Regions from separate parts of the Ectobacillus polymachus genome, predicted to be linked through region 1. Evidence: riboswitches for the same ligand, from Rfam matches in the RefSeq annotation. Region 1 holds a riboswitch; the other holds the start of a gene.
What was found. Region 1 has a riboswitch for S-adenosylmethionine ahead of ACM5BR_RS06405 (YezD family protein). Riboswitches for the same ligand answer to the same signal wherever they lie in the genome.

Region 1 (15,860 bases):
ACGTTCGATTAATTTCTCAATCTTCCGAACCTCTCCTTCTCCGTCTCGAACGTATTGATTTAGTAAAGCAATTGGATTTTTCTTTTCTTGCTCATCTAATACTTGGTGTAAATCAGCTAATACAACATCTCTCACTCGTGAAAATATAGAACGTTTCATCGAAATCTTCCTTTCCTTTTCTTATTTTTTTGCCATCATTTTGTCCCATTCTTCATCAAAGTTATGATAGGAATGGTATTCTCTTTCTACTTGTTTCTTCCTATTCCATTTACGAAACAGAAGATATAGAAGCAACACAGCTCCAATACCTATTAATCCTGGAACATTACCAAGCACTAACATAATAGAGACGATACCAAGCAGGCTCCAGCCAATCTTACTAAAGGTAGAAGTGGATCTCATAAAGGAGCGAAAACTCCAATACAGCAGCCCTATGCCTAAACCGAGTAGGACAATATGGCCAAAGCTTCCTATAACAAGCAACGCTAACAAACCAGCACCTATAAAAAATAGTATATGTTTCACTACGTTTGCCTCCCTTCGTTTTGATATCTTTATTTTAACGAGAATGCCTACTTGCTAAAACTGGCGGAAGGATGGTCTTTGTATCCGACTTTAGACCGAGACAAGTATAAGACTACAAGAAAAGCGCAAGCGCCTTGGTCAGCCCCGACAAGCAAATGTTCTCGACCATAGGAAGTCGTTCTTTGACTTCATATGGTCGGGGTTATTTGACCTCGAGGGGCTAGGCGCTGGAGCTGGACAATTCCCTAGGTCAAAACTTTTATACTTTCTGATACAAAAAGGCCCCACGCTTTACGCGTGAGGCCTTGGTACATTATCTATTAAGATGCTTGTTTTATTTCTTCTAAATACTTAGCTGCAGCTTTTTCATCAAATTGTTTTTCCCATTTCGACATGACAACCGCTGCCAATGAATTACCAATTACATTTACGACGGTACGAGCCATATCAAGAATACGGTCAATACCTGCGATAAATGCTAATCCTTCTAGCGGAATTCCTACTGAACCGAGCGTTGCAAGCAATACTACAAATGATACTCCCGGAACACCTGCAATACCCTTTGATGTTACCATCAACACAAGAAGAAGCGTAATTTGCTGGGAGATTGGCATATGAATGCCGTACATTTGCGCCAAAAAGAGAGCTGCAATTGCTTGATATAGTGTGGAACCATCAAGATTAAAGGAGTAGCCAGTTGGAATAACGAACGATACGATCGCCTTAGGACAACCGAACTTCTCCATTTTCTCCATAATTTTAGGTAAAACGGCCTCTGAGCTCGCTGTAGAGTAAGCTAGAATAATTTCATCTTTAATAATGCCAAAAAATCTGAAGATATTAACACCTGCAAACTTCGCAATAAGACCAAATACAACAATAATAAAGAAGAACATCGCACCATACACAACGAGTACAAGCTTTCCTAACGGTACTAGCGAACCAATACCAAATTTTGAAACTGTCACGCCAATTAAAGCAAATACCCCAAAAGGAGCAAATTTCATAACTTGGTTCGTAACATAAAACATCGCTTCAGATGTTCCTTTAAAGAAACGAAGAACAGGAAGCCCTTTTTCTCCAATAGCAGCAACACCGAGACCAAACAACACAGAAAAGAAAATAATAGCTAACATATCGCCCTTCGCCAATGCATCGATAATATTCGTTGGCACGATATTAACAAGTGTGTCAGATAACGAATGCGTTCCTACTTGATGTGCTGTGGTTACATAGGAAGTAATATCCGTCTTTTGTAAGCCATTCATATTTACTCCAACACCAGGCTGGAAGAAATTCGCAAAAAGTAATCCTAATACAATCGCAAATGTTGTAACAATCTCAAAATACAAGATGGTTTTTCCACCTAGTTTTCCGAGTTTTTTAATGTCACCTACACCTGCTACCCCTACTATAATACTTGAAACAACAATTGGTACAACAATCATCTTAATAAGATGAATAAAAATATCGCCAATCGGCTGTAAAAATTTTACTAAATGTGGATTACCATAAAACATGGCACCTACAATAATACCTAAGATGAGACCAATTAAGATTTGCCAAGCTAACCCAATTTTTCTCATACTGACTCCCCCCTTAATCATTATCTATAGACTCAGGATAAATATATTGAATTTTCTAGTATTTTCATATAATTTTAGGTCCTTCAATATTTTTTATCCTTAAGAAATAATAATAATAAATATTTTACTTTCTGACAATAACTTAATTACTATATTCACTGAAAATCCCTAATTAGGCAATGTTATTTTCTGTAAAATGGAAAACCCACCAATAATAGAGATTCCTATTTCCCTATTTTTAGTGGGTTACTAGTTCCAAACGCGAACGATTAGGATAAGCCGCTATTTTTATATAACTCCTTAAATAATATATTCATTATCTTAATAGAATAAATAATCTAATAATTTCTAACATTCTTACTTTATTGTTTTCGAAGAGCTTGCACGGCAAAATCAACAAAATGTTGTTGTTTCTATAATATTTTTCATGTGTCTTCTCCTTATTTGTTATTCTTCTTTCGTCAAGTTTACTTCTTTTACAAATTTCGTAAGAGAGACTTGTTCCGTAATCATAATCATCTCCTTTTGTACAAATCCGAATTTTTTATAAAGAGAAGTGGCAGGCACATTTGCAGTTCCCGTATGGACAACATATGTTGTTACGTCACGATCCATTTGCAGTACGAAGCGAAGTAAAGCTGTAGCAATCCCCTTCTTAAAGTGGTCTGGATGCACAACCATTCGGCATATCTCAAGCACATGCTCCTGTTTTACAAACGAAATACATCCAACAAGTCGATTATCGAAGAAATATCCATAAAAAGTTTCCGGGCAACTTTGGATGTCCTCAACCGTATCATATAAACGCGGAATCCCTGTAAATTTCATAATATCAGCTTCAACTTGATACGAAAGAATCTGAAGACGTAATATTTCTTTCGCATCTTTTTCCGTCTCTAGTAATACAATCAATTTTCTCCCTCTACTTTCTATTTTACGAGCTGACTCAAAAGGGAATCGTCTTCTCCCTATTAGGCCAGCTCCATTCTCAATCATTTATTTCGATAAGCCTTTATTTGTTGCAGCACGTCCTCGTATTCCCTTTCCAATGCTGCTTTTTCCTTCTCATTTGTAGCAGTGCACAATCTGCCAAGCACACAGCTAAGACGTGTTTCCAGCTGCAGTAAGTGAAGTTTACGATCATCATTCTTTCTCGATTGTCCCTCTTCAAATTCATGCAAAGTTCCAATAAACTGTGTAACCTTCCCGTTTTCTAATGATAAAATCTCTTCTGCTACTCTCTCGACAAAGGTATGATCATGGGAAACGAACAAGAGCGCCCCGCCATAGTCTGTCAATACATCCTCTAGTGCTTCAATTGATGCTAGGTCCAAATAATTCGTTGGTTCATCTAAAACAAGCACATTACAATCACTTAGAAACACTTTCGCAAGCGCTGCCTTCACGCGCTCTCCCCCGCTCAATACATCAATTTTCTTATATACATCTTCCCTCTTAAAGAGCAGACGAGCCAAAATCGTGCGAATCCATTGCTCATTATACGAGCTTGTTTTCATCACATTTTCAAGAAGGGACATGTCCTTCTGTAATATGTTTAGATTTTGACTAAAATAGCCGATTTTCACACCGTTTGCACATTCGACTGCACCATGCCCTTGTACAATCATGCGTAGTAAGGTTGATTTTCCACTTCCATTCCTTCCGATTAATGCCGTTCGTTTTTTATTTCTTACTGTGAAAGAAGTATCTTGTAATATGCGCTTCTCGCCAAATGATTTATTCGCATTCTTCACCTGCAGGACGTATCTTGCATGTAGCTGTAAATACGATGGTATATCCATTTTCGTTTGTGGAAGTTCCTTTAGCTTTTCTATTGTTTTTAGTTTATCTAATCTCGATTGGATGGATTTTGCAGCACGTTCTACACTCGCACGGTTTGATTTCTTTTTCCCCTCATACAAATGATATTCCTTCGGGTTCATTCTAGCAGGCGGGCGACCCATCGTTTTTGCCCGTGACTCCATTTTATATTTTGCAGCTAGCAACTGTTCCCGTTTCTTTTGATATTGTTCATATTCTGCTTGATGTCGACTGCGATTTTCTTGCTTTTGCTTGACATACGGATCATAATTTCCGTTATACATTACTACCTTACCATCTTCAATTTCCCAAATTTTTGTGGCAACCGAACGAAGCAGCCTACGATCATGTGAAATGAACACGAGTACCCCATGAAATCTAAGCAGTTCCCCTTCGAGATCAGCAATCCCTTCCATGTCTAAATTACTAGTCGGTTCATCGGCAAATAAAATGCGTGTATGGGATTCTAGAGCTGCTGCTATTTTCGCCCGTGTCCATTCTCCTCCGCTCCTATTCGCTCCTACCTGTGTATCCGAAAACTCTCGAGTCATTACACCTTCTTCTTCTAACTGAGGAATAAGAGAATGCGAACCATATCGTATAACCCCTGTATGATTACTAGCCAGCATGGTAAGAAGTGTTGTTTTCCCTGCTCCATTGTTTCCCACAATGCCTATCCGGTCTCCTTCATACAATTTAGCATGAGAAAGTTGAAATAATACCCGCTCTCCAATCATTTCCTTTACGTCATTTACTTCAAGTAATAACATAATAAAACCTCCCTGTTCACGTTCCAGAGAGGATAGCCATAACGAAAGAAATGTGAAAAACATATACGGAAATCGTACATATCATCACAGACTTTATTAGCATGGACACCTATAAAAGGGCAGACCTATCCTATCTAGAACAAAAGAATAAAATATTCATTTTGATCGAAAGAAATAGGTTAGTTATCCATCGCTATAAAGTTCATCCCTTTCCATATTTTATAATTCCATTTTATGAAATATGGAAATATTTTTCAAGCCCTTTATCAGCGATAATTGATTTTTTCACCAAGTACTAGCTCATTTCATTCTTTGATTCGTTATATAACTATCATTATTATAGAATCGTTATTATAATTATTTTTATATTTTAATAATCTAATAGTCCATATTTCACCTTCATTTCTATCATTACCTTTCTTTTATAATAAAGAATTATTAAAATATCATTAAACTTTCTTAAAATAATAGAAACTGTCTTTTTTACCTGTAAAATGGATTATGTACAGAAAGGAGACAGTCATTCATGAAAAGAATACATACGCTTGTGAGTTTACTTACAGCTGGAACGCTAGTCGTTTTACCTAGTTTAGCCTCTGCCGAATCGAATCAAAGCCAGCTAAATAACATTGATTCCCAGCTGACTAGTAAACAACAAGACTTGCAAAACAAACAGCAGCAAAAGTCCCAAATTGAAACAGATATCTCATCTTTGCAAAAGAAGCTCGAGGAATTACAAACAGCCGCAACTACAAATGAACAACAATTGAATGCAACGAAAAACGATATTCAGCAAACGCAAAATCAAATTAAAGAAAAGCAAAGTCGAATTGTAGCATTAGAGGAACAAATTGCTAAACGTCAGGACCTAATTAAAAAACGCCTGCAAGCCGTACAGGAGCAACCGCGAACGGACTTGATTACCGAAGTAGTTGTGAACTCTTCTAATATTGCTGATTTAATCGAAAATTTGTATTCTGTAACACTTATCTTAAATTCTGATAATGACATTTTAAAAGCACAAGCACATGATCAACAAGAAGTAAAAGATGAGAAAGCTGCTATTGAAGGAAAGCAGAATGATTTAAAGAAGTACGAGGAAACATTGAAGCAAAAACAGCAAGACCTTGATGCAAACAAGCAACAACAACAATCTGTCATGAATGCATTAAACGACAAATTAAAACAAACAACAGAAGATATTATGAGTACCCAAGAAGCACAATCTTTATTAGAATCACAAAAACATGCACTCGAACAGGCCATTGCCTTGGAAAAAGCAAATGCAGCAAATAGCGCTTCCTCAACTCCAGCTGCGAACGGTTCAAGTGGTGGATCAGGAAGTGTCAGCAACAATCAGCCATCCCATATTGGTGGCTTCATAAAACCTGCTCAAGGAGTAATTTCTTCTGGGTTTGGACCACGTGACGGGGGTCAAATGCATTTTGGCGTAGACATAGCTGCTAGTGGTACAGTCCCAATTGTTGCAGCTGCTGATGGAGTAGTCATTAAATCCTATTTATCTAGCAGCTATGGGAATGTTGTCTTTCTAGCTCATAGCATCAATGGAAAAACATATACGACTGTTTATGCACATATGCAAAACCGAATGGTTTCAGAGGGACAAGTTGTAAAACAAGGGCAACAGCTTGGTTTGATGGGTAGTACCGGGGAATCAACCGGACAGCATCTTCATTTTGAACTACATATCGGAGAGTGGAATATGGCAAAAAGCAATGCCGTTGATCCATTGCCATATATACAATAATGCAAAAAGGGTGACGAAAAAGTCACCCTTTTTATATTCCCTTATCTAACTTCTGATAAAACTGTTTTCGCTTTTCCTTATCGATTCGATACTCATCCTGCAGCACTTCTTCTAACAATTGCCGCTGCAAAGCCTTATCATTATATTTTTTTATTTTCATTCGGCATTCATATAAGAAATCAACATAGGCTTCGTAGGATTCATCATAAATCGTCGTCAAATGATCTCGAATTTTTTTTGTAAGCTTTGGGCTAGCTCCGCCGGTAGATACCGCCATAATCAATTTTCCTCTATGGAGTGCAGCTGGGAAATGACAATTCCCACGCTCGGGATCCGTTACAACGTTCACGAGCTGATTTGAGTCTGCTTCTTCTTCCACTCGTTCATTCAAATATTTATCATTTGTCGCTGCAATAATAAGAAAGGCCGACTCAACATCGCTCCGCTCGTATTCTTTTTGCAGCCACTGCACTTTGTTTTGATCAACAAGACTTGCTAGGCGAGAGTCAAGCTCAGGACTAATAACCGTAATAGCAGCACCCTCTCTTAGTAGCGATTGTATTTTAAAATAAGCTACCTTTCCGCCCCCTACAACACCTACTTTCTTATCTTTCATACGAATCGTAATGGGATACACAAACCTCACCTCCAATTGCTTCCTCAGTACGCTGCCTGAGTACATCTACTAATCTAGGATGATAACCTAAGATTGAGCATAGCACAATATTCCTTCTACGTAACTGCTGTATTGTCTGCTCTATTCTCATCATAAGCTTACCAGTAAACAACAAATACGGAACAATAAATACCTGATTATGCTGGTTCGATAATACTCGCTCTAAGCCTTCTTGAAAACTTGGCTTGGCTGCTGCTAAATAACACACGTCTACCTTTTGGAATGGATAGGCATTCTCTACTAAAGATGCAATATGCTGCAAGTCTCTCCCTACGTCAGGATCGCTACTGCCTCTTCCAACAAGAAGTACGATAGCATCGCGTTTGATTCTTTCTTTACCTATTCTATCTAGTAATATAGTAGGAATTTGTTCATGTACACCAATGGGTCTCCCATAGGAAATAGAGACTTGTGGGTATCTGTTTTGCAATGCCTTTAACTCATTTGGAATGTCTTGTTTTGCATGTATTGCCGTTAGCAGTAGAACAGGAACGACAGCAATTTTCGTTGCTCCTCTTTCTATACAACGTGCAAAGCCTTCTGCAATAGAAGGATGCTCTAGCTCTAGAAAGCATATTTCTTGAAGAGACACATTCACTGCCTTCATACATTGCTTGATAAAAAGCTTAGCTTGCCTCCCAGCTTCTTTCACTCTACTTCCGTGGCATACATAAAGAACAGCTTGCATGTTATAATGCCTCGCCTATAATATTAGGCTGCGGCGGCTCTTGCATGAACCATTTGATTTTCTCACGAAAACGAACAACCTCACCAATAATAATCATACTCGGATTTTGCACAGCTTCCTTTTGGGAAATCGTGACAATTGTTCCAAGAGTTCCAGTAATGGTTCGCTGATTGATTGTAGTCCCCCATTCAACAATGGCAACGGGTGTATTCTCATCTTTACCATAGGCTAACAATTGGCCGCATATATAAGGAAGATTACCTACTCCCATATAAATAGCAAGTGTATCAATTCCGTTCGCTAAACTTTCCCATTTCGTTGCCTCTTCCTTCCCGCTCAGGCGATGACCGGTAACAATAGCAAAGCTAGAACCTACCTCCCTATGGGTAACTGGAATGCCTGCATAGGCAGAGGCGGCAATCCCGGCTGTAATACCTGGGACAACCTCAAACATAATCCCGTTTTTGGCAAGCACCTCTGCCTCTTCTGCCCCTCTTCCGAAGACGAATGGGTCTCCGCCCTTAAGACGGGTTACAATCTTCCCGTTTTTCGCATGCTTTACGAGACAGGCATGAATTGTTTCCTGCTGCATGGTATGATTATTCGGCAGTTTCCCACAATAAATTAAATCGGCAGTTGGCTTTGCATACGAAAGCAGTTGTTGATTTACAAGACGGTCATACAATATTACATCCGCCTCTCGAATACACGTCATTCCTTTTACCGTAATTAAATCCGGATCGCCCGGCCCTGCTCCAACAAGATACACCTTCCCCATGTGACAATCCTCCCATTAATTTTCCATTTCGTCTATTACAAATCCAGCACTTCCTCGCACCCGTTTCTTTTCATATAACGTAATATCACAAATAATTGGCAAACGCAGGAAATATTTTTCTAGTTCAACTTCTACTGATTGAAATGCCTTTTCTTCATTTTCAGCCACAATTACAACGGGAATAACCTTATCTTCTGTTTTCACTTCAAATCGATACAATTCCATCTTTTCACACCGTTACTTCTTCTAGAATTTGATTAAGCTTTTCTTGCAGTGGTTGAATCCCTACGCGGCCAATAAATTGATAAAAGGTTTCCCCCGCTTGCTTTTCGTCCTTAAAGAAAGTTAGAAAGGATAGCAATACGTCTGGCAATTCTTCCCCACTTATTTTTCCTTTAAGCTTTTCATTAAACTTCCCACCATCTATAAGCGTTCCTCCCACATACAATTCAAACGCCTCAACTAATCCTTTCTCTCCTTTCATCTTTACCCCTTGCAAGCCGATATCTGCTATTTGTCGTTGACCGCACGAATTCGGACAACCAACCATATGAATACGAACCGGGACATCAATCGTCAATTGCTCATCCAAATAAGTGGCAATGGCGCGAAGACGGTTTTTCGTTTCTACTAATGCAAGATTACAATATTCGATTCCTGTACAAGACACCGCGTAGCCGATAAAGGATTGAGGTTTCGTTGTAATATTTTGAAAGAATGACAGCCGGGATAGCTCCTCTACCTTTTCTTTTGGTACATTAGGAATAATAAAATTTTGTGAATTACACGTTCTTACATCACCATTTCCGTACTTTCTAGCAAGTGCTGCTATTTCAAACAGTTCCTTTGTATGCAAGCGTCCTACAGGAACATGAAAGCCTGCATAATAATAACCCGCTTGCTTTTGTTCATGAATACCATAGAAATATCCTGCGTTCCATCCTTTGGATGCATCTTCCCCTCTTGAAGGCAGAGGACCGGTATATTCAAACAGTTTTTCTTTAAATGTATCCACTCCCCAGTCTGCAACTAAAAATTTCAACCGCGCATAATGACGTTTTTCGCGATAGCCGTAGTCACGGAAAATGGTTGTAATCGCAATCGCCACATCCTTTACTTGTTCAGGAAGAACAAACACATCTAGTAACCTTGCTAAATAAGGACGTGCAGACAATCCCCCGCCAACCTTTACGTTAAATCCAACTACATGTTCTCCATCTAATTCCTTTGTAGCTGGAATAAAGGAAAGACAGTTTATTTCCGCATTGGATGCATTACATACATTCGCACTAATAGACAACTTATACTTACGAGGTAAATTCGAAAACTCTTCATTCATTTGGAAATACTCATATACTTCCTTTACGATAGAAGTTGTATCAAACAATTCATCCTTATCAATGCCAGCTAGTGGATTTCCAACGATATTTCTTGTAATATCTCCGCAAGCACCAGCACTTGATAAGCCAACGCGCTTAAGGCGTTCAAATATATCCGGGATCTCCTCAATTCGTAGCCAGTGAAACTGAATTGCCTGCCTTGTTGTAATATCAATGACATCTCGGCCATAATCACGAGCTATTCCTGCTAGCGTTTCAACTTGTTCATTTGATAAAATGCCAGATGGAATATTTACACGCATCATAAAGTACCCGTCTTCTTTCGGGCGCTGTAAATACAGTCCCGCCCACTTAAAGGAATCCCATTCCTCTTTCGGTATAGAATCGAAACCGTTTTGTGCATAAAATGGAATATCATTAAAAATCTCCAAGCCATCCTTTATTAATTTCTTTTTCTCTGATGCATGTAAATTCGGACGATCCTTCCATATTTTTTCGTATGCCATCCTTTTCTCCCCCTTATTTTCTATTCATACCAACTTCGTTATCTTAGTAATCCTTTATCATGTAAGTACTGAATCATCTGATCTACACATTCATCCACACTACTTTTATGCGTTTGAATTGTAATTTCTGGATTTTCTGGTTCTTCGTATGGAGAGTCAATTCCTGTGAAATGCTTTACCTCACCGCTTCTAGCCTTTTGATAGAGACCCTTTGGATCACGCTTTTCACATTCTGCTAGCGGACATTGAACGAACACTTCAATAAACTCTTCCGGTCCAAGAAGTTCCCGTACATAGTTGCGATCTTCACAAAAGGGAGAAATGAATGCCGTTAAAACAATCGTGCCGCTATCGACAAACAACTTTGCTACTTCTCCAATACGGCGAATGTTTTCCTTGCGATCATGCTCAGAAAATCCTAAATCTTTATTAAGACCGTACCTGATGTTATCTCCGTCTAACACATAACAGGAATGTGATTCAAATAATTTTCTAGCTAACGCATTTGCAACAGTTGATTTTCCCGATGCTGATAAGCCTGTAAACCAAAGGACGAAGCTTGAATGGCCATTTTTCTTCCGCTGCTCCTCCCTTGTGATAGATGCTTCATGCCATGTTAAATTCTTCATCTAATTTCCCCCTCACCGTGAAATTTCCTCTTGCTTTATACCGCGAATGAGTACTTCTACGACTTCCTTTCGGCTAAATGTACTCGGTGGTATTTCGCCGTTACGGAGCATAGTCCGTACCTTTGTTCCCGACAAAATAATATGATCCTCAGATCCATGAGGACATGTTTTGGACGATGTCATCGCTTCGCATTTTGTACAGTAAAAGCTGTGCTCGAAGAAAAGCGGCGTAATACCTAGCTCTTCTTTCGTGAAATTTGCAAAAATCAATTGCGCATCATATGTTCCATAATAATTTCCAACTCCTGCGTGATCACGCCCAACAATAAAATGCGTGCAGCCGAAGTTTTTGCGAACAATAGCATGGAAAATTGCCTCGCGTGGGCCTGCATATCGCATTGCTGCTGGAAAAACAGCGAGAAATACGTGAGACTTTGGATAATAGTTTTTCAAAAGCACTTCATAGCTCTCCATCCGAACATTAGCTGGGATATCATCCGATTTTGTTTCGCCGACTAATGGATTTAGAAACAATCCATCAACAATTTCGAGTGCTGCCTTTTGAATATATTCGTGGGCACGGTGTACCGGATTTCTTGTCTGAAAGCCAACTACCGTATTCCAGCCAAGCTCGGCAAACTTCTGGCGGGTTTGAATGGGATCTAAGCGATAGGAAGTAAACGTGTCCTTTGGTACCTGATGAATAAGAAGGATAGACCCTCCAACATACACCGGTGAACGTTCCATCAATTTTTTCACACCCGGATGCTCTTCATCCGTGGTTCTATAGATAAGCTCTGCTTCCTTTTGTTTATTAGGGGTGTAAATATCTTCAATTTTAATAGTTCCGTATATAACTCCATCCTTTACTAGCTTTACTTCTTCACCCACTACTAACTCTTTCGCCTTATCTGTCGATACAGGAAGTGTGATTGGGATACTCCACACTGTCCCACTAGCTAATCGCATCGTTTCCACAACGGCGTTATAATCTGTTTCTGTTAAAAAACCAGTAAGCGGGCTATATGCTCCTGTGGCAATTAATTCAAGATCACTAAGTGCGATAGCATCTAGTTCAACTTCCTTTTGTAAATGTGCTACGTTACAGCCTTCCTTAATACGATTAATTAATGTTCCTCCGTGGGGTACAATTTGACTCATCGAATGATTCCTCCCATTTCATTTTTTTTGTGTCGTTTTTTTTCCTTTCCTAGGCTTGCAACTCCCAATGTGGCAAGTATGCCAACAAGTACAATGAATATATAGTAAAAATCCTTTTCCATGATTATTTTGATGAAGGAATACGAGAGTATCATGGAAAGAAACGGCGCTACAATCCACATCCTTAACATTTGGGATACAGCTTTTTTTCGAAATACATGTACTCCTTGTGACAATCCCATTCCAATCATGGCGGATGATGTAATTTGAGCAATCGGTAAAGGAATCCCAAACAACGCCGCACCAATGACGAGACTAGAGCTTGTTGATGAAATCGTAATGCCTTCCAATAGCGAAACGGATGTGATTTTCTTTCCGTTCGTCTCTAGTACTCTCGTTCCTAGTAGAAATGCTCCTGCTGCAACCGAAAGACCTCCTAATAGGGTTGCTGAATTCAAAGGTAGTAAATGGGCACCAACTAATGGGGCAATTGCATTCGCTACATTTTTCATACCGGCTGAATAGGCTTCAAAAAATCCTGCTACAATGACAAGTACTTTTAATATAGACCTCCATTTACCTATTTCTAAATGCGGATACTTGGAATTAAAATAATGAATTAGCATGCCCGCACCATACGTAATCGTACACGCAACAACAGGAGTTACAAACCAAAAAGATACGATAAATAAAACCTTACCTACATATAAAACATTGTAGGCAATTCCTACCCCTACAACCGATCCCACTGTTATTTCACTTGTTGATAGGGGGATGCCAAGAATATTTGCTAGTAATAACGAAACAGTAGCAGCTAATAGGGTTATGATAACTACTTCTATCGTAAATACATTTTCAGGAATAATGCCTGAGCTAATTGTTTTGACAACCTTCTGTCCACCAAGAATGGAACCTCCAACTATGGCAATACCGCATAATAACAGTGCACCATACTTGCTCTTAATCGCTCCGGATGCATAGGTTACTCCCATTGATGCTGCTGCCCCGCTTGCTCCTATGTTAAGAGCGAACAAAAACGCCATTAGAAACGCGGTCACAATCATATTTAATCCTCTCCCTTATGATGAAGACCACATTCCGTTTTCGCAATGCCAGCCCATCTTCCAGATCGCGAATCTCTGCCTTCTTGAACAGGTCGCGTACACACTTCACAACCTATACTTGGATATCCTTGGTCATGTAACAGGTTATATGGCAAATGATGCTCATATACATAGCGCCATACATCCTTATTCGTCCAATGAATAAGAGGACAAATTTTTATCGAATGGAACTTATGATCTTGATTAATAAATTGCACATGCTGTCTTGTTGAAGATTGCTCTCTGCGAAGTCCGGAAATCCAGGCTTTCCCTTTTGATAAGACCTCGCGAAGCGGTTCTATTTTTCTTATCCCACAGCAACGATTAGGATCCCGATTCCATAATGCGGAGCCGTACTGTTCTCCCTGCTCTTCTAAGCTTAGCTTCGGTGTTTTCATTTCAATTTGTAATTGCGGAAAGCGTTCCTTTACTTTTTCAATGGTTTCGTACGTTTCTTGAAAATGTAGATTGGTATCCAAAAACACAATGCTTGCATCTGGCTTTACTTGCTGAATGAAATCAATAAGGACAATACCTTCAATACCAAAGCTACATGCGTACACAACGTCATCGCCATATTGCTTATAAGCCCACTGCAAAACCGCAAGTGCTCCTTTGCTTTCATCTTGATTTGAAAAAGAAATATCACATTCTTCCCACGTTTCATACGTCAGCATCGTCATTCTCTCCTTTTCTCGTGTAACATACATATGCCAAATAAAAAAGGCAGCCTATCCTGTAATAGATAAGACCGCCTCTAGTTTCTCTAGTCAGCTACTGTATGTTATTTAAATCGGACTTTTTCACTCTTCTCCAATTGAATGACTTTTCCATCCTGTACGACAAGTGTGATTGATCCATATTTCATTGTATCTAGCATTGTTTTAATGGTGTCTGTCACTCGTTTGAACTGTTCATCTGCTACCACAACAGCAAACCCCCTTTTATTCCCAATTAAAAACAAAAAATCTTTTCCATTTCGAAAAGACTGTTGAGGTAACGATATACCTTATCTTTCAAAATGGGCCCATTTTGCTGGAAGTAGCACCTTGCCTATTAGCAGGTTGCCGGGTTTCATCGGGCCAGTTCCCTCCACCGCTCTGGATAAGTTTTTTATAATTTTACCACAATTCAAAAAATAATCAATCTAATTTTTTCAATATGTTTAATGGGATATCCCCTCATGCCCTTTCTTTCTTAGATAAATATATCATGAAGCGTACAGACATTGATTCCCTCCTTTACGAAATCATGACAGATATTTTTTTTCTTCTCCAAACTTGCACTTGCAATTGCATCTGCTATAACAGTTACGTACATACCTTTCTTTTTTGCTTGGTGCGCAGTACTTGTAATACTCGTTTCTGCCAATAGGCCGACTAATATGACATGAGAAATATGATATTCCCGCAAATGAATAACTAGCCTTTTACTAGAAAAAGCACTATGCTGTTTTTTTGTAAATACGAGATCATTTATGATTTTCACATGGTAATCCAGCATAACGCTTCCTTCGGTAGCTACCATATGATTTCGATTCCACAAATTAGCTTCAAATGGTGTTACGACATATAGAACCATAATATTGTGATGATTCGCCTGTTCAATTGCCCTATTTATGGTATGAACCCAAGCAGGTGGATCATTATATTCTATAGGCGTTACAGCATTTATATAATGACGTTGCATATCCATGACTAAGAGCGCTGTATTCCGCATATCGACTCTCCTAAAATAAAAAGGGTTGCTACCATTATATGATGAGGTACGCGAGAATATCCTTTAGATACAAAAAGGCGAGATAGGAATCATCCTACTCGCCTTGTAAAATTTTTATTATAGACTTTTAGGCCTTGTTACCGCGAGGATTGCGGTGCGAGGTTGTTCGATAGCATCCGATCATTCTTCACAAGGTCAGCATAACTTTCTCGTTCTACGACGATTTCTGCCTTTCCATCCTTTACAAAAACTACAGCTGGTCTCGGAATACGATTATAATTACTTGCCATCGAATACCCATAGGCGCCTGTACATGATACAGCTAGTACATCCCATGATGCAACTTTCGGCAGGACAATATCCCAAATCAGCATATCACCGCTTTCACAGCATTTTCCAGCAATTGATACCTTTTCTGCCGGCTGGTCGTTCGCACGATTCGCTAGCATTGCCTCGTAAGATGCCTGATAAAGGGCTGGTCGTATATTATCTGTCATACCACCATCTACGGCAACATATTTCCGAATACCTGGAATTTCTTTAATCGAACCAATTGTATACAGAGTCGTTCCGGCATCTCCTACAATGCTACGACCTGGTTCAATCCAAATTTCCGGCAGTGGATAATTACGGCTTACAAACTGTTTACGTACTGTGTCCGTCATCTCTTTGACATAGGTTACAATCGGAAGAGGTGTATCTCCATCTGTATACCGTATACCGAAACCGCCGCCTAAATTTAAAATGGTCATGATTTCACCTGTTTCCGCACGGACTAAATCGAGGAAGG
Region 2 (15,860 bases), on a different contig from region 1:
ATTTATTATCTGTAGGCGGAATAACTTTTCCGAAGTGCTCGCGGAAGATGTCTTCATTTTCACGAAGGGCACTATCTGTATCTTTAAAGACAATCCCTTGTGCTTCAAGATCTTCCTTCATATTGTGATAAACAACTTCTGATTCATACTGCGCTGAAACACCTGCTAAATACTTTTGTTCAGCTTCTGGGATACCGAGCTTATCGAATGTTGCTTTAATTTCATCTGGCACTTCATCCCAAGACTTCTCGGATTTTTCAGATGGCTTAACATAATACGTAATTTCATCAAAGTTTAAATCAGAAAGGTCCCCGCCCCATTGTGGCATGGGTAGCTTATAGAATGTATCTAACGCCTTTAAGCGGAAGTCTAACATCCAAGCAGGTTCCTCTTTCATTCGAGAAATTTCCTCTACGATTTCTTTTGTAAGACCTCGCTTCGCACGGAAAATTGAAACGTCCTTATCTCTAAAACCATATTTATAATCACCAATATCAGGCATTTGCTTCGCCATTTCTTATCCCTCCTTGTGATTCTTAATGGTGCTCATGCAATCCTTTTTCCATCGCTTTCCAAGCAAGTGTCGCACACTTAATTCGTGCTGGAAATTTGGAAACACCTTGCAACGCTTCTATATCACCTAAATCTATATTGTCATCATATTCTTTTCCAAGCATCATGTCAGAAAATACGGTTGCTAAATGCAGTGCATCTTCCACTTTCTTACCTTTAATTGCTTGTGTCATCATCGATGCAGATGACATCGAGATGGAACAGCCTTCGCCTTCAAACTTCGCATCCGTTACGATATCATTTTCTACCTTCATTGTAAGCTGAATGCGATCCCCGCATGTTGGATTATTCATATTCACAACAAGTGCATTATCTTCTAAAACACCACGATTACGCGGTTTTTTATAATGATCCATGATGACTTGTCGATATAATGTATCGAGATTATTAAAAGACATTTGTGAAATACTCCTTTGTTTTAACTAGTGATTCAACAAATGTGTCGATCTCTTCCTTCGTATTATATAAATAGAAGCTTGCACGAGCTGTTGCCGAAACATTAAGCCATTTCATTAACGGTTGTGCACAGTGGTGACCGGCACGAATAGCAACGCCTTCCATATCTACTACAGTTGCTACATCATGCGGATGAACGTCATCCATATTAAATGTAACAAGACCCGCACGATGTTTTGGACCATATATGGTAAGTCCATCTATATCTTTTAAGCGTTCCATAGCATATTGAGCCATTTCATGCTCATGTTGTTCAATGTTTTCCATACCAATTTGCTGTAAGAAATCGATCGCAACACCAAGTCCAATAGCTCCGCCGATAATCGGAGTTCCCGCTTCAAACTTCCAAGGAAGTTCTTTCCAGGTTGACTCGTATAATCCAACGAAATCAATCATTTCTCCGCCAAACTCAGCTGGCTCCATATTTTCTAAGATTGCTTTCTTTCCGTACATAACCCCAACACCAGTAGGACCGCACATTTTATGGCTGGATAAGGCATAGAAATCACAATCTAAATCCTGTACATCGATTTTCATATGCGGAGTACTTTGCGCACCATCGACTACCATAACAGCCCCATTTTTATGAGCAATCTTCGCAAGCTCTTTAATCGGGTTGATTGTGCCAAGAACATTGGAAACATAGGCAATCGAAACAATCTTCGTATTCGAAGTGATCGTTTTTTCTGCATCCTCAAGAGAGATTGTTCCATCTTCTTGAAGAGGGATATATTTTAACGTTGCTCCCTTTTTCTTTGCAACCTGCTGCCATGGAATAATGTTTGCATGATGCTCCATGTAAGAGATGACAATTTCATCGCCCTCATGAACATTGTCCATACCGTAGCTGCTGGCAATCATATTTATAGAAGTCGTTGTTCCACGAGTAAATACAATTTCTTCTACCTGACGAGCATTAAGAAAGTTTCGAACCTTTTCACGAGCTGCTTCATAAGCATCTGTTGCTTTTGTTCCTAATGTGTGCACCCCGCGGTGTACATTAGAATTATATTCTTTATAGTACGTACTAAGCGCTTCAATCACTTGAATTGGCTTTTGCGACGTTGCCGCATTATCTAAATAAACAAGCTTTTTTCCATTGACTTGTTGATCTAATATAGGAAACTGCTTACGTATTGCTTGCACATCCATTAGCGAACTTTCCTTTCTATAACCTCAGTAAGCTGAGTTTTCACTCCTTCGATTGGAAATTCATTCACAACTGGAGCTAAGAAACCATGAATGACTAGACGTTCCGCTTCTACTTTGTGAATGCCTCGGCTCATAAGATAGTATAATTGTGTAGGATCTACACGACCAACCGATGCTGCATGGCCAGCCATTACATCATCTTCATCAATAAGAAGCATTGGATTTGCATCACCACGTGCTTTCTCATTTAACATAAGAATACGAGATGCTTGTTCTGCATTGGCTTTAGATGCGCCATGTTCAATTTTCCCAATTCCATTAAAAATAGCTGTTGCGTTATCTTTTTGAACACCATGTTTTAAAATAAATCCTTCAGAATGCTTTCCATGGTGAATGATTTTTGTTGTAAAGTTTTGCGTTTGCTCACCGCGGCCGATTGTAACCATTTTTGTATCTCCAAATGAACCGTCGCCTTTTAATTGCGTTGTGTTCTCGGAAATCGTATTGCCATCATTCATTAATCCAAGTGCCCACTCTAGTCTTGCATCGCGACCTACAATACCAGCTCGATTCACATAGGTTGTAATCCCTTTCGCAAGCAAGTCTACTGCGCCAAATTTCACTTGGGCACCTTGCTCAAGCACAACTTCAGCTACAATATTTGCAACACCTGTAATGGATTCATTTGCTATATAGTTTTCTACATAAGTAAAGGAACTATTAGTATCCCCAACAACTAACACATGGTTGTAAACGTTTGCTACCTCTCCATCAACAATATAAATCGCTTGAAGAGGGGATTCTAATACAACATTTTTTGGAACATAAACGAACGCTCCGCCGTTTAAAAATGCTGCATGTAGTGCAGAAAGACGATTTGTATCTACTTTTACTGCATCCTTCATGATATATTTTTGCAACAATTCACTATGCTCTTGTGCTGCTGTAAGAATATCTGTAAAAATAACGCCTTTTTCTTTTGCCTCAGCAGATAATTCTACATAAGCTTTCGTATTGCTACGTTGTACAAGTATATTCTTTGTATCTTCAGTTAATAGCTTCTTTATATCATCAGATAGCTCATCTAAAGAACGAATAGGCTCTTGGTTGGATGGCTTACTTACACCAACAAAGTTCCATTTATCAATCTTTGTTTTGTCAGGCTTTGGCATTGGTAGATTTTCAGCTTGTGCAAGAGCTTGCAAACGGAACTCTGTCAACCAAGCTGGCTCTGTGCTTGCTAGCTGACGAATATATTCTTGATCCTGTGCTGTACCGATTGTCATGGTTATCCTCCTCACTTACGCTTCTTGCTCTACGTCGTCTTCAATTCCTAGTTCTTTTTTAATCCAATCGTATCCTTCTGCTTCCAAACGCTCTGCAAGCTCAGAACCGCCAGATTTCACAACTTTTCCGTTCATCATGATGTGTACAAAGTCTGGAGTAATGTAGTTTAACAAGCGTTGATAGTGAGTGATAATTAAGCAGCCTAGCTCTTCTCCGCGCATTTCGTTAACACCTTTGGAAACAACCTTTAGTGCATCGATATCAAGACCGGAGTCAATTTCATCAAGAATTGCAAATCTTGGCTGGATCATCATCATTTGTAGAATTTCGTTACGTTTTTTCTCGCCACCAGAGAATCCTTCATTTAAATAACGTTGTGCCATCGCAGAATCCATTTCAAGGAATTCCATCTTCTTATCTAGCATACGAATAAATTTCATAAGAGAAATTTCATCGCCTTCTTCACGGCGCGCATTTATTGCAGAACGTAAGAAGTCTGCGTTTGTTACTCCGCTAATTTCACTTGGGTATTGCATAGCTAAAAATAGACCTGCACGAGCACGTTCGTCTACTTCCATTTCTAATACATTTTTGCCGTCAAGCGTAATGCTTCCAGATGTAACTTCATATTTTGGATGTCCCATAATTGCAGAAGATAGAGTAGATTTACCTGTTCCGTTCGGTCCCATGATTGCATGGATTTCTCCGCCCTTAATTTCCAAGTTAACTCCCTTTAAAATCTCCTTGCCATCAATGGATACATGCAAGTCTTTAATCGTTAAAGTAGAACTAGCCATCATATTACCTCCATTTATCTCTATCTAAAATGATAATTAGTTTAAAACGTTTCTAATTCTCATTGTATTCTCAATACAATATTATATCAAATGAAAAGATTTATCAAACCGAAAAATGTTAAAAAAAATTCAAAATTCATCTTGTGAAACTCTTTACATTTCATAAATATATTTATCCATTCTTTTCAATTCAAAACATCCCGATAGAAAAAGCCAAGATAGCTCTACCCGAGTCAATCTTGGCTTCATTCTTTTTTAAATTATTCATTTACAGGAATTACGGCACCTTTATATTTCGTGTTAATGAAGTCTTGGATTTCTTTTGAATGCAATACTTTTACAAGTTCTTTCACTTCTGGTTTATTTTCATCACCTTTTCGAACTACCAGTACGTTTGCATAAGGAGAATCTTGTCCTTCAAGTGCAATTGCGTCTTTTACAGGGTTTAAACCAGCATCAATCGCGTAATTCGAATTAATCATAACGGCATCGCCTTCGTTATTTTTATAAATTTGAGGCAATAAACCAGGTTCAACATCCGTTTTAAATTTTAGGTTTTTAGGATTTTCTGCAATATCTTTAAAAGTTGCGTTAACAGGATCTACGCCGTCTTTTAGTTTAATTACCCCAGCTTTTTGTAGTAAAGCTAATCCACGGCCGTGGTCTGTAACAGAGTTACTCATAATGATCAATGCATTATTCGGTAGATCTTTTATATTCTTATATTTTTGAGAGTAGAATCCAATTGGTTCAAGATGAATTTTGCTTGCTATTGCAAAATCGTACCCCTTATCTTTCATTTCCTTTTCTAAATATGGAATATGTTGAAAGTAATTTGCATCTAGTTCTTTGCCCGCTAATGCTTGATTTGGCAATACATAATCTTGGAATTTCTTAATTTGCAGATCAATGCCCTCTTTAGCTAATATTGGCTTTGCCTGCTCAAGAATTTCAGCATGCGGAACGTTCGACGCACCGACTACTAATTTCTTTTGCGGAGTACTACTACCACAAGCTGATAACGCGAATACAATAATTGCAATAAGACTTAAAGATAATAGTTTTTTCATTTGCATACTCCCCTTTTACCTTTTTATATAAAAGCTCTAGAAGTTACTAGAGTATTTACCGTTTATCAATACGAGCTGTAATAAAATCGCCAATAAATTGAATGATAAAAACAATAAGCAAAACCAAAATAGTTGCAACGAATGTTACATCATTATGAGAACGCTGAAAACCATCTAAATAAGCTAATGTTCCTAATCCTCCAGCACCTACAACACCGGCCATCGCTGTATAGCCAACGAGTGCAATTGTTGTTACTGTAATACCTGATACCAATGCAGGAAGTGATTCTGGGATAAGTACTTTAAAAATAATCGTACTCGTTTTCGCTCCCATTGCTCTTGATGCCTCAATCACTCCTTTATCAATTTCACGGAGTGCCATTTCCACCATCCGTCCATAAAACGGGGCAGCGCCAATAATTAAGGCTGGCAATGCTGCTTCTGCTCCAAGCATGGTACCTACAATCAACTTCGTAAATGGTATGAGTAAAATAATGAGAATAATAAAGGGTATGGAACGAAAGATATTTACAAAAGCGCCAATTATTTTATTGAGCACACTGTTTTCCCATAGGTTTCCCTTTGCTGTCATAAATAGTAGCAATCCAAGTAAAAGTCCAAACACAAAGGTTGCCAATGTTGAAATGGCTGTCATGTATAGGGTCTCACCTGTAGCTTGCCATATGTCGCCCCAATCAACGTTTGGAAATAGACTATCCATGGTAAATTACCTCCATCTCAATCTTCTGCTGTTTAATGTAGCTCAGTGCCTGTTCAATTTCTTCCGATGATCCATTCAAATGAACGACTAAATTGCCATAAGAGCCGTTTGATGTTGGAGAGATTTTACCTTGTAAAATACTGACGTTAACTACGGTGTTACGAATGAGTTCAGTAATAAAAGGTTGCTGAATATGATCCCGTACAAATTGCAAGCGAAGGACAACACCACTAGGATATTTTTGTAACAATGCTTCAATCGTTTCTTCTGCACCTGAAGTCGTTGTAACTTGCGATACAAAACGTTTCGTAATCTCTTGTTGTGGTTTGCGAAATACTTCTAATACCTCGCCGATTTCCACGATCTTTCCTGCATCCATAACAGTTACACGGCTACAAACCTTTTGAATGACATGCATCTCATGGGTAATTAACACAATAGTTAAGCCAAGACGTTTATTTATATCGAGAAGTAAATCTAAAATTTGATCAGTCGTTTCCGGATCCAGCGCAGAGGTTGCTTCATCGCATAGCAGCACCTTTGGATTATTGGCTAGTGCCCTAGCAATGCCAACCCGCTGTTTTTGACCACCGCTCAGTTGCGAAGGATAAGCATTTTCGCGTCCTTCTAGTCCTACAAGATGAATTAATTCATTTACCCTTCGTTCCCGTTCTTCTTTGCCTACACCAGCTATTTCCAAAGGAAAAGCTATATTTTCACAAACTGTTCTTGACCAAAGCAAATTGAAATGTTGAAAAATCATCCCGATTTCCCTGCGTGCAAGGCGTAATTCTTTTCCTTTAATAGCCGAAATAACCCGTCCTGCTACTGTAATTTTCCCCTCAGTAGGTTGTTCCAATTGATTTAGCATACGTAATAAAGAGCTTTTTCCCGCACCGCTATAACCGATAATACCGAAGATTTCACCTTGATGAATTTCTAAATTCACATCTTGTACTGCTGTAATGTTGCTATTTTTCGTACGGTACAACTTTTGTACTTGTTCTAATAGAATCATTTGTATTTCCCCCCAAGCTGTCTAAGAATAATAAAAAACCCTTTCTACAAAAAATGAGCAGAAAGGGTTAAAGCATTCTATATCCTTTCTCTCATCTCTCAAAGCATACTTGCTTTGCAGGAATTGGCACCATATCAGCCGAATGCTGACGGTTGCCGGGTTTCACAGGGCACAGTCCCTCCACCTCTCTTGATAAGAGCAAATCAGATTGTTACGTCTGATTTCGTATTGTTATGAAATTTTCACGATTGCATTTTTAATATTCTATCAATTTTATAACTAGATGTCAATATGTTGATGTAACATTTACGTACAATTAGTAGAATTATGACAAATAAAGAATACGGACTCTAATAAAAGTAAGATACGAAGTGAACCCTCATAAACGATTCCCTGCCTTCGAAGTAATGTTTGTAAAGGAATCTCTCCTGTAAATAAAGAATGAAGATCGCGTTCTGTTTTAATATGTAACGTATAGGTGGCAGGTTCTTCCTTAAATACAGAAAGGCCGTACTGAGAAATATGCAGATTATAGCGTTCCTCCTCGTATCGAAGTATTACATGAAATGGCTCTGAAGGAAGAAGAGGTTGAATAAGCTGTTGTTCATTTGCATCACCCACAAAGACTTGCAATAATGAATAAAGTTTCATTTTATTCACTCCCGCATGCTTAGATTGTAGCGGTTCTTGTCACTTCTTTCTTATTATCCCGCTTTAACGGGCAGTAAGACCCCCACTTCAATGCTTATAGAAATGCGAGAAGGCTAAGTGGGGGACAACTGCCCGTAAAAGTCCGTATTGGCCTTTGCTAACCGAGGGAAGTTTCACTTTATTTCCTAAGAAATATGTCGAAGCGACAATAGATGTCGCCTATGCAATTAATGATTTTAACTCATAATACAAATACTCTACTGATTGAAACGCATATACCCTTTTTTGTAACTGACCATTTTGAAAAATAAACAAGCACGGAACACTCTCTATTTGATACGTAGTAGCAAGATGAGGTGCATAATTTAGGTTAATCTTTCCGATAGACAGTGATGGCAAGGTGGCTTCGACTATCGTGATCATTTTACTAGCAAGCTGGCATGTCCCACATAAAGGTGTGTACACATACAATATTGCTAGCTCATCCTGTTCAATTCGTTCCGTAACTTCATCTGCTGTCCATTCATGCATGGTAATCATCCTTACTATAAATATTCCGGATAAATGTCGATATCCGCTTTTACTAATACGGTTGCAAGATGCTGAAGTGGGGCCGTTGCAACTTCTCGATACGACCGATCAATGTATAAATGCTCTGCCTCTGGAAGCTCCCGCATAAATTGTTTTCTCAGCTTTTCTCCGGAATCGTCTGAGTCTACCAGTATATATACTTCTTTATCTTGAACTTCATCAACTAATTCATCAAGCTTTGCCAAACTAATCGTTCCATTTGTACATACAATTTCAACAGGCTCTTTAATAATCGATGCAATTTTTTGTTTATCAGATTTACCTTCTACAATAATTACTTTTTCTACTTCTTTCACGCAGCATCACCTGACTAATATGGACTATAGTTCACCTTTAGTATATAGTATATTCTTTCTTTTCATGTTGTTTCCTGTTTGATTTTTCCGAATCAGATAGCAAATATCTTTGGGACCATCATGTACGTATAAATGCAAAAGAGGAAGCAGCACATGTGCTGCTTCCTCTTTTGCTTGGGTAAACAGCACCCACGCCAATATTCCTATTCTATTCTTCGCTTATTAATGCTTCGTATTTTTCAGCTGAAAGAAGATCTTCCAACTCACTAGCATTACTAGGCTCTAACACAACCATCCAAGCATTCTCATATGGAGACTCGTTAACAAGCTCAGGACTATCATTTAATTCTTCGTTTATTTCTATAACCTTACCGCTAATAGGCGCATATAATTCAGAAACAGTTTTCACAGATTCTACGCTGCCAAATGGCTCATTTACTTTCAATTCTGTGCCAACCTCAGGTAGTTCTACAAATACAATATCGCCTAATTCATGTTGTGCAAAATCCGTAATACCTACCACTACTTTATTACCATCAACCTTTACCCACTCATGTTCTTCAGAATAACGATATTCTTTTGGAATACTCATCCAATTCCCCTCCATATAACGTTAAAATTATAGTAATACCAAATCGGTGATCACTAACTATTTTTTCCACATATCCCCAAATTGTTCTTCATTGAAACCTACTGTTACATGATTACCATCTGTTATGATTGGGCGTTTAATTAGCATGCCATCTGATGCTAGCAGTTCCAGCATCTCATCTTCGTTCATTGCCTTTACCTTATCCTTTAATCCAAGATCCCGGTACTTCATACCGCTCGTATTAAAAAATTTCTTAAGCTCTAAACCGCTTTTTGTATAGAACTGCTGTAGCAATTCTTTACTTGGCGGATTTTCTATTAGATGAATTGCCTCATAGGAAACATGATTCGCATCTAGCCACTTTTTTGCTTTCTGACACGTTCCACACTTTGGATATGTATAGAATGTTACCGTCATTCTTTCACCCACCTTTTCTTATCATCCATTCTATCATACGTATATCTATTTTTCCTATACAGCTATTTCACAAAATATTCGTAATCCTGAAAAACATAATAACCCACGGCGAAAATAGGATTTTCACCATGGGTCACGTTTAGAGCTACCTCTTCAGTTCTTATTAGATGTAGCTTCTACAAAACTACAACGCGAATGCTTCTTCCTCAATTATCTTTGCAGCGATAGCACGCTTTTTCGTAATCACATCTACTGGCGTAAAGCGGGTAAATTTACGAAGCGCGGCTAGCATCATCCGGAGAGAATCTCCGCTTTCGACTGCTACTAATGTTTCCTTCGCATGTGCTTCAATTTGCAAGAATGCCTCTTGGCAAAATACTTCCGTATAGAGAAGCTTTTGCCGGCTCTTTTCAAGTCCTTTTCTAGCAATGGCTTTTTCCGTCCGAAGCAAGATAGATTCCATCGCATATATATTGCTGACAATATCGGCAATATTAACAAGGATTTCCTGCTGCTTATCGAGCTGCTTTCCATACTTTTGCGCTGCAAGGCCTGTAATAAGAATACCGATCTTTTTGGAGTTGCGAACAAGATATTTCTCTTGTTCGAGTGGTGCATCTCCTACCTCTTCTGGCGCTAGCATCATAAGCTCTTCTTGCAGCTGCTGTGCTTTTTGCAACAATGGCAATTCACCTTTTAACGCTTTGCGAAGAAATGTACCTGGTACGAGCAGGCGGTTAATTTCATTCGTACCTTCAAAAATGCGGTTAATACGAGAATCACGGTACATTCTTTCAATCTCGTATTCAGCCATAAAGCCATAGCCGCCATGAATTTGCAAACCTTCATCTACAACATAATCAAGGACTTCCGAGCCGAATATTTTATTCAATGAACATTCAATCGCATATTCTGCAATGCTATCTGCAACTGCTTTTCCGTTTTTCACTTCTTCATCTGTTAGCGTACCCATACGCGCTTCAAACAGTCCGACCGTACGATAGACCGAGCTTTCCGCTGCATAGATCTTCATCGCCATATTTGCTAATTTTTCTTGAATAAGCGGGAAGTTCACAATTGGCTGCTTAAACTGCTGCCGTTGCTTTGCATATTGTGCCGAAATTTCAAGGGCGCGCTTCGATGAACCGACTGTGCCTACCCCTAATTTATAGCGACCAATATTTAAAATATTAAAGGCAATGATGTGTCCTTTTCCAACCTCTCCTAATACATTTTCTACCGGTACGAGTGCATCCTGAAAGATTACCGTACGAGTTGATGACGACTTAATTCCCATTTTCTTTTCTTCTGAACCAGTGGAGATACCAGGGAATTCTCGTTCGACAATAAAGGCTGTAAAATGCTCGCCATCAATTTTCGCATATACGATGAAAACATCAGCAAATGCCGAATTTGTAATCCACTGCTTTTCTCCATTCAAAATATAATGCGTGCCATTCGGATGCAAACGTGCTGTCGTTTTTGCACCGAGTGCATCCGATCCGGAACCCGGCTCGGTAAGTGCATAAGCGGCTAGTTTTTCACCCGTTGCAAGAGCTGGCAAGTATTTTTTCTTTTGCTCTTCATTACCAAACAAGACAATTGGTAATGATCCAATACCTACGTGTGCTCCGTGGGAAATAGCGAACCCTCCTGCACGAGAAAATTTTTCTGCAATTAAAGCAGAACTAATTTTATCTAGTCCGATTCCACCGTATTCCTCAGGCACATCTGCCCCAAGAAGCCCTAGCTGACCAGCAGCCTTTAATAATCGTACAGAGCGGTCAAATTCATGCTGTTCCAAATACTCAAGCTCAGGCAACACTTCATTTACGATAAAGTTCTCCGTGGTTTTCGCAATTAATTCATGCTCTTCTGTGTAATCCTCTGGAGTAAACACTTGCTGTGGTGTAATTTCATCAAGTAGAAAACTTCCGCCCTTGACTGCACTTCCAACCGTTCTTTCCATTCATACTCCTCCTTATTGGATTCAATCTATTTGGCATTACAATAGCTCAAATACACCAGCTGCGCCCATTCCTCCGCCAATACACATCGTCACGATACCGAATTGCTCGCCGCGGCGTTTCATTTCATGGATAAGAGATAGCGTAAGCTTCGTACCTGTACATCCAAGTGGATGGCCAAAAGCAATCGCCCCGCCATTTACATTTACCTTCTCTTCATCTAGGCCGAGCTCACGTATAACTTGAATAGACTGCGATGCAAAGGCTTCATTAAGTTCAAATAAGCCAATATCGGAAAGCTCTAAACCTGCAAGACGCAGTGCTTTCGGAATCGCAGCAACCGGTCCAATCCCCATAACTTCTGGAGGAACTCCTGCTACAGCAAACGAACGAAATTTCGCAAGCGGCTGTTGACCTTCTGCTATCGCCTTTTCCAGGTCCATCAGTAGAACAGCGGCAGCTCCGTCGCTCAACTGTGAAGAATTTCCAGCTGTAACAGATCCACGTACATGAAAGGATGGACGAAGCTGACTAAGGATCGCTTGGGTTGTCTCCTGACGAACTCCTTCATCTTTCGTAAACGTAAATGTTTTTTCATATGGTTTATTACGGTCATCTACTCCTCGAATGGTTACTTCAACCGGAACCGTTTCTTTGTCAAATCTTCCGTTTTCTAGTGCTGCTGCTGCACGCTGATGACTTCGAACTGCAAATGTATCCTGATCCTCACGGCTTATTCCATACTTATTCGCGACTTGTTCCGCTGTATGTCCCATGCTCATATAATATTCAGGTGCATGCTCTGCTAATTTACTATTAAGCCTTACGACATGTCCCGTCATCGGCACAAGACTCATCGACTCTGCTCCTCCTGCAAGAATCGTGTCTGCATGCCCTAGCATAATCCGCTCCGCACCGTAAGCAATGCTTTGTAAGCCAGATGAACAAAAACGGTTGATGGTAACAGCAGGAACGGTATGTGAGATACCTGCCAGCGCTCCGATATTACGAGCCATATTCATCCCTTGCTCAGCTTCCGGTATAGCACAGCCGAAAATAATATCATCGATGTCTCCTTCATAGTTATTTGCCCTTTTCAACGTTTCCTTTACAACAAGCGCACCTAAGTCATCTGGACGAACGGTAGCAAGCGCCCCTTTTTTTGCTTTTCCAACTGGCGTTCTCGCACCTGCAACAATTACAGCTTCTCTCATCTACTCATCCCCCTAATTACGTAGCGGTTTTCCTTTTATTAGCATGTGCTGCATTCTTGCTTGTGATTTCATATCTTGAATGAGACTTACAAATGCTTCACGCTCTAAATCGAGTAAATATTGCTCATCAACCTCTGTTCCATATGGGACCTTTCCTCCAGCAATGACATAAGCAAGCTTTTTCGCAATTTCCAAATCGTACTTAGAAATATATCCAGATTGGTACATCGCTTGTGCACCAATTACTAACGTTGCGTACCCCGTTTCTCCTACTACAGGAATCTTTCCTCGTACTGGCGGCTTATAGCCGGCTTCGTACAAAGCAAGAGCCTTCTGCTTCGCATCATATAATAAATGATCAGGATTAACACTAATCGCATCCTTATCTCCTAAAAAGTTCGTTGCTATCGCTTCCTGTGCAGATGTCGACACCTTTGCCATTGCAATCGTTTCAAATACTTTATTTGCAACCTTCTGCAAGTCAAAATCTACCCCGTTAGCCATTTTATTAAGATGCTTGATATACAATTCCTTATTGCCTCCGCCGCCAGGAATTAATCCTACACCGACCTCAACAAGACCGATATACGTTTCACTAGAAGCTTGGATGCTGGCGGCCGGCAAACAAACTTCAGCGCCGCCACCAAGTGTCATGCCATGCGGAGCTACGACAACAGGCTTCGAACTATACTTTACTTTCATAAGAGTATTTTGAAATTGCTTAACTACTAAGCTAATTTCATCATAGTTTTCATCCTGTGCTTCCATTAACATCATCGCAAGATTTGCCCCGACGCAGAAATTCTTCCCTTGATTTCCGATTACGAGTCCTTTATAATTCCGTTCCACTTCGTCGATTGCATAGGAAAGCATTTGTGTAATATCCGTTCCAATCGCATTATTTTGGGAATGAAATTCAAGGCATAGTACTCCATCCCCGATGTCAATCAAGCTTGCACCGCTGTTCTTCTTTATTACACCTTCTTTTACTTGCCGCAGTACAATGTTCTTTTTATTTTGTTCGACTGCTTTATATGCACCGGTATCATAATAAAAGGTATTTCCATTATCCTGTTTATAAAATGTTTCGAACCCTTTTGCCAGCATCTCCTCGACCCAATTTGGTACTTTCATACCGTTCTCTTTCATCTTCTCTACGGAACGGCGAACACCGATAGCATCCCACGTTTCAAACGGACCAAGCTCCCAGCCAAATCCCCATTTCATCGCCTGATCAATAGAAACAATGGAATCTGCTATATCTTTATATAATTTTGCTGCATACAGCAGCGTTGGCATAATAATAGCTTGCAGCAATTTACCTGCACGATCTTCTGCATAGATAAGTGCTTTAATCCGGTTTTCTACTTTCTTTTCTTGCTTGCTCATTTCAACCGAATCGGTAACAAGTTTCTTTCTTGGCTCATATTGAAGCGTACTTGGATTCAACTCGAGAATGTCTTTCCCTTGCTTCAAGAAAAATCCTTGCCCTGATTTGCTGCCAAGCCAATTGTTTTTAAGCATCGTCAGCATGAATTCCGGTACTTTGAATATATTACGTTCTTCTTCTCGAACATTTTCATACACGTTATTCGATACATGAACGAATGTATCAAGCCCAACAACATCAAGTGTACGGAATGTTGCACTTTTTGGACGTCCAATTAGCGGACCTGTGATAGAATCAACCTCGCCTGCACTGTATCCTCGTGCAACCATTTCCTGTACAGTCACGAGTAAGCCGTAAGTACCTATACGGTTTGCAATAAAATTCGGTGTATCCTTTGCAATGACAACACCTTTACCAAGAATATCTTCTCCGAATCTTTTCATAAATGCTACTACGCTAGGATTTGTCTTCTGTGTTGGAATCATTTCAAGTAATTTTAAATATCGAGGCGGATTAAAAAAGTGTGTACCTAAAAAATGTGCTTGAAAGTCTTCTGAACGACCTTCTACCATTGCTTCTATAGAAATACCGGAAGTATTCGAGCTTACAATCGTGCCTGGCTTACGAACACGATCTATTTTTTCAAATAATTGCTGCTTAACTTCCAGCTTCTCCACCACAACTTCAATAATCCAATCGACATCTTTCAGGCGGACCAAATCATCTTCGATATTCCCTGCTTCAATCAAGATACTATTTTTTTTCGCAGTAAGAGGTGCGGGCTTTTGTTTCGCTAACTTTTCTATAGCGCTAAGGCTGAATCGATTACGTACTTCTTTGCTCTCCAGTGTTAATCCTTTGACAATTTCCTTATCTGTAAGCGTTTTCGGAACAATGTCTAATAAAAGTGTCGGAATCCCTATGTTTGCTAAGTGCGCTGCAATTCCAGACCCCATTACACCTGAACCAAGAACAGCAGCCTTTTGAATTTGAAACATCCCTTTTCCCCCTTAACACTTGAATGAATACTCATTCATTTTTTCTGTAAAAAAAATGCTGCTCTATTGAATGAGTTATCTACTTTAAAATATAATCCATCGGCTGAAAATTCGCAATATATTCACTAATAAATTTTATCAAAGCTTACATAATTTAACTTTGTTTGGTGAATATACAAACGGGAGGTGATCGTAATGGCCAAAATGAAAAAAAATCCTTCTAAAGGTGCTATTAGTGCAGCAAGCGCAAAAGGAAGTGCTTCTTTTGGAAAGCAGCCAGTAGAAAAAGGACGACAAAGCAACAACCAGCAGTACGGGAAGCAAAATATGGGAGAAGAATAGGCGAAACTCATGCATAATGGAATTTAGAGCTTTGACTTTTTACGAGCGGATGTGAATACATGATGATGCGGAAATTGATCTGGATAAGCGGGATGGTATTCTTTTTTATACTCCTTTCCTTTTTCTTCTTTGTAAGAACGGAAACGAGGGCGTTCCCTTCTGAGCCAGATATTACGGGAAAATACGGTGTTGTAATGGATGCTGCTTCTGGGGAGATCCTGTACGGAAAAAATGAAAGGTCCTCCTCTCCCCCTGCAAGTCTAGCTAAAGTGATGACCGCCTTATTGTTACTAGAGAAAGTAGGACCTGAGGAAGAAATCACGATAAC

Region 2: another riboswitch for S-adenosylmethionine. It lies ahead of ACM5BR_RS13655 (methionine ABC transporter ATP-binding protein); the one in region 1 lies ahead of ACM5BR_RS06405 (YezD family protein).

The regions. Positions count from the first base shown of each region.
Region 1 covers NZ_JBLREB010000001.1:1,236,974-1,252,833, forward strand. Annotated here, with positions in the region: gene ACM5BR_RS06330 (PspA/IM30 family protein) at 1-159, opposite strand, end outside; gene ACM5BR_RS06335 (lmo0954 family membrane protein) at 181-525, opposite strand; gene ACM5BR_RS06340 (cation:dicarboxylate symporter family transporter) at 846-2,111, opposite strand; gene ACM5BR_RS06345 (GNAT family N-acetyltransferase) at 2,559-3,023, opposite strand; gene abc-f (ribosomal protection-like ABC-F family protein) at 3,104-4,702, opposite strand; gene ACM5BR_RS06355 (murein hydrolase activator EnvC family protein) at 5,229-6,470, shown strand; gene ACM5BR_RS06360 (NAD(P)-binding protein) at 6,502-7,107, opposite strand; gene ACM5BR_RS06365 (sirohydrochlorin chelatase) at 7,076-7,834, opposite strand; gene cobA (uroporphyrinogen-III C-methyltransferase) at 7,836-8,612, opposite strand; gene ACM5BR_RS06375 (DUF3906 family protein) at 8,628-8,837, opposite strand; gene ACM5BR_RS06380 (nitrite/sulfite reductase) at 8,842-10,458, opposite strand; gene cysC (adenylyl-sulfate kinase) at 10,497-11,087, opposite strand; gene sat (sulfate adenylyltransferase) at 11,100-12,248, opposite strand; gene ACM5BR_RS06395 (inorganic phosphate transporter) at 12,245-13,312, opposite strand; gene ACM5BR_RS06400 (phosphoadenylyl-sulfate reductase) at 13,315-14,028, opposite strand; gene ACM5BR_RS06405 (YezD family protein) at 14,136-14,252, opposite strand; SAM riboswitch class I at 14,358-14,462, opposite strand; gene ACM5BR_RS06410 (cysteine hydrolase family protein) at 14,549-15,070, opposite strand; gene lysA (diaminopimelate decarboxylase) at 15,208-15,860, opposite strand, start outside.
Region 2 covers NZ_JBLREB010000002.1:617,589-633,448, reverse strand. Annotated here, with positions in the region: gene sufB (Fe-S cluster assembly protein SufB) at 1-514, opposite strand, end outside; gene sufU (Fe-S cluster assembly sulfur transfer protein SufU) at 537-971, opposite strand; gene ACM5BR_RS13680 (cysteine desulfurase) at 961-2,181, opposite strand; gene sufD (Fe-S cluster assembly protein SufD) at 2,181-3,467, opposite strand; gene sufC (Fe-S cluster assembly ATPase SufC) at 3,483-4,265, opposite strand; gene metQ (methionine ABC transporter substrate-binding lipoprotein MetQ) at 4,526-5,335, opposite strand; gene ACM5BR_RS13660 (methionine ABC transporter permease) at 5,391-6,056, opposite strand; gene ACM5BR_RS13655 (methionine ABC transporter ATP-binding protein) at 6,049-7,074, opposite strand; SAM riboswitch class I at 7,163-7,273, opposite strand; gene ACM5BR_RS13650 (hypothetical protein) at 7,381-7,725, opposite strand; gene ACM5BR_RS13645 (thioredoxin family protein) at 7,945-8,256, opposite strand; gene ACM5BR_RS13640 (toprim domain-containing protein) at 8,271-8,612, opposite strand; gene gcvH (glycine cleavage system protein GcvH) at 8,821-9,204, opposite strand; gene ACM5BR_RS13630 (arsenate reductase family protein) at 9,262-9,621, opposite strand; gene ACM5BR_RS13625 (acyl-CoA dehydrogenase family protein) at 9,806-11,590, opposite strand; gene ACM5BR_RS13620 (acetyl-CoA C-acetyltransferase) at 11,627-12,802, opposite strand; gene ACM5BR_RS13615 (3-hydroxyacyl-CoA dehydrogenase/enoyl-CoA hydratase family protein) at 12,815-15,190, opposite strand; gene ACM5BR_RS13610 (YuzL family protein) at 15,386-15,532, shown strand; gene ACM5BR_RS13605 (D-alanyl-D-alanine carboxypeptidase family protein) at 15,595-15,860, shown strand, end outside.